2 linked regions of the Bdellovibrio bacteriovorus genome follow. The protein of the gene in region 1 binds, or shares a complex with, the protein of each later gene. Links are inferred from orthologs where the notes say so. Each region holds a gene or a part of one and is shown on either strand. Other genes may lie near its edges.

Region 1 (3,238 bases):
TTCTGGCGCTGTTAAAGAAAAAGCCAGAGAAGGCCGCTGATGCCATTCGTGAATCCTCCAAATCCGGGGTGTGCAAATGAAGAATGTGACTTTGATGCTTTTGCTGCCTTTGATTTTGCCGGTTGTGACACGGGCTCAAACTGCGGATGAAGTTCGCCGCATTATGAATTCGCAAAGCAGCCATTACGACATTTTGAATGTCAGTAAAAATGCCTCTACGGAAGAAATTCGCACGGCCTATCGCCGTCTGATGAAAACCTATCATCCGGATCGCTATCAGAACGACCCGCAAAAGTTGCGGGCCGCGACCGAGGTGATGAAAAAGCTGAACGTGTCCCGCGACACGCTGATGGATCCGGTGGCTCGGCAAAGATACGACACCACGGTGAAGTCAGCACCAAAATCAACGGCCAAGCCGACGACAGCGCAGGCTTCGGCCAAACCAGAATCCGCGCAGTCAAAGCCAGAAGCCAAAAAATGGACGGGGCCGGATTTCGAGGCTGAAGCCAAAGCCAAGGCTGAAGCCACGGCAAAAGCCGAAGCTGCTGCAAAGGCTGAAAAAGCGAAAGCCGACGCCGCAGCGAAAGCCAATGCCAAAACTTCCGAGTCCCCAAAGCAAGAATCAAAGTCCTCTGCCACGGAAGCTCCAAAGGCGGCCACTGAAGCCAAGGTTTCTAGCGCAAGGACAGAGTCCTCGAAGCCTGCGACAGTCGATACGTCAAAAGACGCCGCCGTGCGAACTGAGCAGCCGATGAACCACCGAACAAAGCAGGCGGTGAAGTTCTATGAAGACACCGCCAAGTGTGGTGCGGGTTTCTATAAGTCCTTCGTGGATATGATGCTGTAGAAACTGATTCCCATTCTGAGTCATTCGCGACCTGGCTAATGGTCCAGCTGGTTTCGCCGATAAGTCCGTCATGAGATCTCGAAGACGACGCCTTAGTCTCATTCGCTTTGTCTGGTTTGTTGCAAGCCTTCCGGTCAAATTGATCTTTCTGCCGTTATCGTGGCTTCTGTCTTCAAAAAAACGAGATGGTTATGTTCTTAGAAAATCAACCTATGGAAGACCTCGGTACGAGCATCGCGTGGTCGCCGAAAGAGTCCTGGGGCGACGATTGAAGCCGTGGGAGGTCGTCCACCACATCAACGGCCGTCGCAGTGACAACAGACCTGCAAACTTGTGTGTTATGTCGCGAAACGATCACGATCGCTATCATCGGTGGTACGACCGAATCCGCGCAAACTATGGCAGATACCCCAAAAAGGAAACTCAGCTCGTAAAGCTCAAAGACCGCTTCAACGGAATCCTGCTGGGCGAACCTGTAAATAGAAAAGCGGGATAAAGCGGAAGAGTTGAAAGAATCATTCCCTTGGAATGGATTTCGGACATAAAAAAAGCCGACTTATTCAGTCAGCTTCTTTTGCGGATTTCTTCCTATTTGGAAGAAACTTGGTGCCCCGCGAGGGACTTGAACCCCCACGCTTGCGCACTAGATCCTAAGTCTAGCGTGTCTGCCAATTTCACCAGCGGGGCACACCTTAAATTCGAAGAACATTGATAGCCTAGTTGCCTAGGCTAATGCAAGAAAATTACTTCTCGCTGATCAATTTTTTGTAATCTGGAGCTCTCATCAGGTTTGCGAGCTCTTTTTCAGTATCCATTTCGATACGAACCAACCAGCCTTCATTTACTGGATCGTCGTTCAAAACAGACGGATCGTCGCCCAGGGACGCGTTTACTTCGATTACAGTGCCGGAAACAGGAGCGTAAAGGTCGCTCACAGCTTTAACGGACTCAATAACACCGAAAGTTTGGCCTTGAGTGATTTTTTGACCTTCTTCTGGAAGTTCCACGTAAACCACTTCACCCAATTGGTCTTGAGCGAACTCAGTGATGCCTACGGTTACGATGTTCTCGTCAACTTGAGCCCATTCGTGTTCTTTTGTGTAGTAGTAATCTTCAGGAATATGAAATCCCATGTCTGGCTCCTTATTTCGTTACAAACGGTGTTTTGCAAACCACGGCTTTCACCTTACGGCCGCGGATATCCAGAAGGAATTCAGTTCCTTCTTTCGCGTAAGCCACATCGATAAATGCAATACCGATAGGCTCGTCCAGGGTCGGTGAGTGTGTACCACTAGTTACCTTGCCGATTTCTTTGTTGTCAAAAGAAAACAGGCTGTATCCCTGACGGGGGATGCCCTTCTCAAGCATCTTAAATCCCACAAGATTTCTGGTCAGGCCGGCTTCTTTTTTGCCCACGATTTGGGCTTTGTTCATGAAGTCCTTTTTTGCCGGTTTAATCACCCAGCCAAGGCCCGCTTCGTATGGATTCGTCGTGTCATCGATTTCGTGGCCATACAGGGAATACTTCATTTCGGTTCTTAGGGTGTCACGAGCGCCCAATCCGATGCCCATGCAGCCCAGGTCTTTGCCTTTTTCCAGCAAAGTCATCCACAGATCCGCCGTGCCCGCCGCCTCGACAAAGACTTCGCAGCCTTTTTCGCCAGTGTAGCCGGTGGTGGCGATCATGATTTTATGGCCCTTGAAAGTGCCGGATTTGATGGTGAAGGACTTCATTTCGCTGACTTTGATGTCAAAGACGCGGTCACACAGCTCCAGCGCTTTCGGGCCTTGGATGGCGATCTGACCCCAAAGGTCGGATTCGTCGGTGATGTCGGCGCCCTTGTTGTGTTTGGTCATCCAGGCAAAGTCTTTGTCTTTGTTAGAGGCGTTCACACACACCAGATAGTCAGAATCCTTAGACAGGCAGTAAACGATGATATCGTCGACCAGGCCGCCTTGATCATTCGGCAGCAGAGAATACTGAGCTTCGCCGTCGTTCAGCTTGGAAACGTCATTGGTGGTCAACCACTCCAAAGTTTCCAGGGCTTTGGGGCCCTTCACGCGAACTTCTCCCATGTGGGAGACGTCGAACAGGCCTACGTTCGTGCGCACGTTGTTGTGCTCTTCACGAAGACCGATGTATTGAACGGGCATATACCAACCGGCAAAGTCGACCATGCGGGCGCCCAGCTTTTCATGTGTGTCTGCTAAAGGTGTCTTTTTCATGCGGTTGCATAATCCTTTCCCCGTGACATTCAGTCAATGAGGATTCTATCTTGCGCCCTATGTTCAAACTCTCGCGCCGCATGCAGCTTATTTACGATCATCTTTTACCCGGAAAGCCTGTCTGGGACTTCTGCTGCGACCACGGCTATATGGGTTTAAACGCGT
Region 2 (3,211 bases), 1.7 Mb from region 1 along the record:
ACCTGTGCGATTGCGGCTTCCAGTCTGGCATTCAATTCACAGGGGCAGATCTTTTATGTAGACGGAAAAACCAAGTCCATTCGCACGATTGATGGACAGGATAAGATTCGCACATTGGCCGGGGATTCATTGGGTTCGGAAGATGGAACGAAAGGTTCGCTGGTGCGTTTTGCCGGTCTGACAGATGTGAAGCTTCAGGGAACAGATATTTATTTATTTGATCTTGCGGATGCGCGCATTCGTAAGATTCCTATTGGTGGGAATGTTTCCACTGTGGCGGGCAACCAAGTATCCGGAGAGGCTCCAGACAGCTCTGTGGCGGCGGAAAAATCGATTCATGTGACTGGCGATAGTCAGCCGGGTCGCTTCATCATTGATGAGCTCACAGGGGATATTTATTATCCTCGGTCTGGCAGTTTGCTGGCACGAATTGTAAAAGCCACCGGTCTTTGGGAAGATGTGACGACAAAAATATATGGCTATGGTCCGCTTCCATACGGTATCGGGAACGGTCATATTCTGGTTAATACGTTCTCTTACAGCGGTACCTTGGGGCATGTGAATTCTTATATGAGTATTGTAAATATCAGCACCAAGGCCAGTACCAAGATTGTATATCCTGACAATGGAAGTAATGTCGTCGCGGGCTCGACATTCTGTGCGGACGGGGCGACGCTTAAAGGTTCTTGTAATGCACCGGGATTGCGCGACAGCGGAAATAATCAAGGCAAATACGATGTTGCGACAGGCAAATGGTTGGCTTATGAAAATACCACGGGCCGGGTTGTGATCTTTGACTTTAACGGTGCCGGGGTGATCGAGACACTGATTCCATTAGGGCGGGGAATTCGCGGTTTGGAAACAGACCGTAATGTGGGGCTTAGCAAAAATAATCTCTATGTCTGTGGTACGGACGGGAAGATTTATAAATATGATTTGAACAATTCAAATCAAATGACGGAGCTGCCACTGCCAAACACGACAATGACATGTACGGGACAGCTGCATTATTCAGAGTCCCGCAACAAACTGATGTTCCAGTATTCACAGAATGGACTGGGTGCCGTGGCGGAATATGATTTGAACCCTTAATCAAACTTCAATCTGTCGGCACAGCCACTCTTCAAGTTCTGACAAACCCAGATTTAGATCCGGATATCTGGCACGAACACTCATAAGGGCTTCACGCACGGCTTCGCCGCGATATGGTTTTTCCCGCAGAGCTGCGGTGACGTCTTCCACCACATGCGGATACAGACAGTCGGTGTAGATTTTCAAATCCTTGATCTGTCCGTCTTCCACTTTGAAATGGAAATCAAAAAAGCCCAGTGCCAGATATTCATCCATCTTGTGGCTGAACTCGAGGGTGTTGCCATACAGCCAGTCCCAGGAACTAAGTAAGTCGTACTGTTCTTTCAGTTCTGGAATCAGTTTTAAACTATCCATGGTCAGGGATTCCACTTCGGCTTTGCCCGCATAGAATTTTTCAAAGGACTTCACCATGGTCATCACGATCTGATCGTGATTGATCCCCGGGGATACTTCCGTCAGGTTTGCCACGCGGGCGCGAACGGATTCTTTGCCCTTGGCCTGAAGTTTCTTGGGATTTGGTGTCAGGTAATTTCCCAGACGGGTCAGGTCGGTATTCAAAAGCAAGGTTCCGTGATGGAAAGCGCGGTCCTTTTTTTCTCGGTAGGCGCTGCCGCTGAACTTGCGCGGACCATCGGGGAACGGGATCAGCAGATCATTGCGGCCGGAAGCCTCTCCCTGAATGCCGAAAGTCTTCAAGGCATCAAAGATGATCTGCACATTGTTTTCGCGCTTATAGGATTCTTTCGGCGACAGGAAGGTGAAGTTGGTGTTTTGCAGATCATGAAAAACCGCGCCACCGCCCGTCGTGCGACGGGCCAGGTGAACTTTTTCGTCTTTCATTTTTGCGAGGTTGCATTCAGACCAGGGGTTCTGGTTGCGCCCGATCACCACGGTTTCTTCGTTGCGCCACAGGAACAGCACCTGCTGGGAAGGATCCAGATTGTGAAAGATCCATTCTTCCGTGGCCAGATTAAGGTGAGGATTCAAACTGTCTGACAGAAACACTTTAAGCTTTTGCATAGGTCTGAACCTAGTCCGCCATTGGGGACGGGTCAAGAACGAGGCGGCGCAGGAAGGGAAGAGCAAGCCCGTTCTTTCCCAAATGAGTCTGAACTTTACTTTTTGCCTGTTTTGCGCTTTAATGATCGGGTATTTCAGTTTCTGCGACTGATGTGCCCGGACGATGTGCGACGTACCCGGTCAGGACAAGACGACGCTTTTTTCTAACGAAAGGAGTGTTGGTATGTCTAACACAGTAGCATGGATCATTTTGGCAATCGCAGGTCTTCTTGAAGTCGGTTGGGCTATCGGCCTTAAATACACCGAAGGTTTCACAAAACTCGTCCCCAGTGTTCTGACGCTGGTTGCACTTGCGGGCAGTATGTTTTTGCTGGCGCGGGCGGCGACCGTGCTTCCCATCGGCACGGCTTACGGTGTGTGGGTGGGAATCGGCGCTTTGGGGGCAGCGATTCTGGGGATTTTCCTGTTCAATGAGGCTGCGACCCCGGCTCGCCTGTTCTTCCTAGCTTTGCTGTTGATTTCCATCATTGGTCTGAAAATGACGGCCGGCGGGCACTAAAGTCCCTCATCCCAACGGGGGAGTATTCTGAAAAAAGATCAAATTTGAGAGGGGATTTGGACTATAGTCCTCTCTCTATTGCCAGTTTTTCATCCGAATCTGTCCAGGTTCGGATAAAGCTGGAGTTGTCGTATGTTCTTCCGTGGATTCAGAAAACTTTCATTCACTCAACAGTTAACGTTGCCTATCGCTCTTGTCGGAACGGTGGTGCTGGGAGGCATTGCCTTCCTTGCGGTGCAGGACTCGTTTAGGGACGCCAAAAAGGCGGCGCACTCGATGTCTGAAGAGATGGGCCGCAAATATGCCCAGCAGATTAAATCGTATCTGGATAAATCTTTTGCTCAGGCCGAAGTGGTCGGGCGCCATTTTGCGATGGAGACTGAAACTCATCAGCAGGATCGCAGGAAAAGCTATCAGTTGTTGCGTGAAGTGCTGAAAAGTGATTCCCAGTATCTGGCGACCTGGTCCGCCTGGGAGCCCAATGCCTATGATGGGAAAGACGCGCAGTTTGCCAACACCGAATATCACGAAAAGACCGGA

What was found. The genes of interacting proteins can lie anywhere in the genome.
Region 2: the proteins of gcvH (region 1) and B9G79_RS06745 are in contact, whole or in part, in a crystal structure (PDB 3A7A), measured with the Escherichia coli proteins. The link is inferred for Bdellovibrio bacteriovorus from one-to-one orthologs.

The regions. Positions count from the first base shown.
Region 1 is NZ_CP020946.1:3,138,707-3,141,944, reverse strand. The notes cover bases 286-3,227. They hold gcvH (glycine cleavage system protein GcvH), read right to left. Parts: upstream 1,981-3,227; coding sequence 1,591-1,980; downstream 286-1,590. Other genes in these bases: B9G79_RS15020 (SAM-dependent methyltransferase), read left to right, coding at 3,133-3,227; gcvT (glycine cleavage system aminomethyltransferase GcvT), read right to left, coding at 1,991-3,073; B9G79_RS18425 (HNH endonuclease), read left to right, coding at 1,116-1,343; B9G79_RS15045 (J domain-containing protein), read left to right, coding at 286-847. Outside these bases: B9G79_RS15050 (tolA protein), read left to right, coding at 1-80; more of B9G79_RS15045, read left to right, coding at 77-285; more of B9G79_RS15020, read left to right, coding at 3,228-3,238. UniProt on the Escherichia coli protein: The glycine cleavage system catalyzes the degradation of glycine. The H protein shuttles the methylamine group of glycine from the P protein to the T protein.
Region 2 is NZ_CP020946.1:1,394,677-1,397,887, forward strand. What follows is about bases 103-3,017. They hold B9G79_RS06745 (lipoate--protein ligase), read right to left. Parts: upstream 2,113-3,017; coding sequence 1,093-2,112; downstream 103-1,092. Other genes in these bases: B9G79_RS06740 (hypothetical protein), read left to right, coding at 103-1,092; sugE (quaternary ammonium compound efflux SMR transporter SugE), read left to right, coding at 2,336-2,671; B9G79_RS06755 (methyl-accepting chemotaxis protein), read left to right, coding at 2,852-3,017. Outside these bases: more of B9G79_RS06740, read left to right, coding at 1-102; more of B9G79_RS06755, read left to right, coding at 3,018-3,211. UniProt on the Escherichia coli protein: Catalyzes both the ATP-dependent activation of exogenously supplied lipoate to lipoyl-AMP and the transfer of the activated lipoyl onto the lipoyl domains of lipoate-dependent enzymes.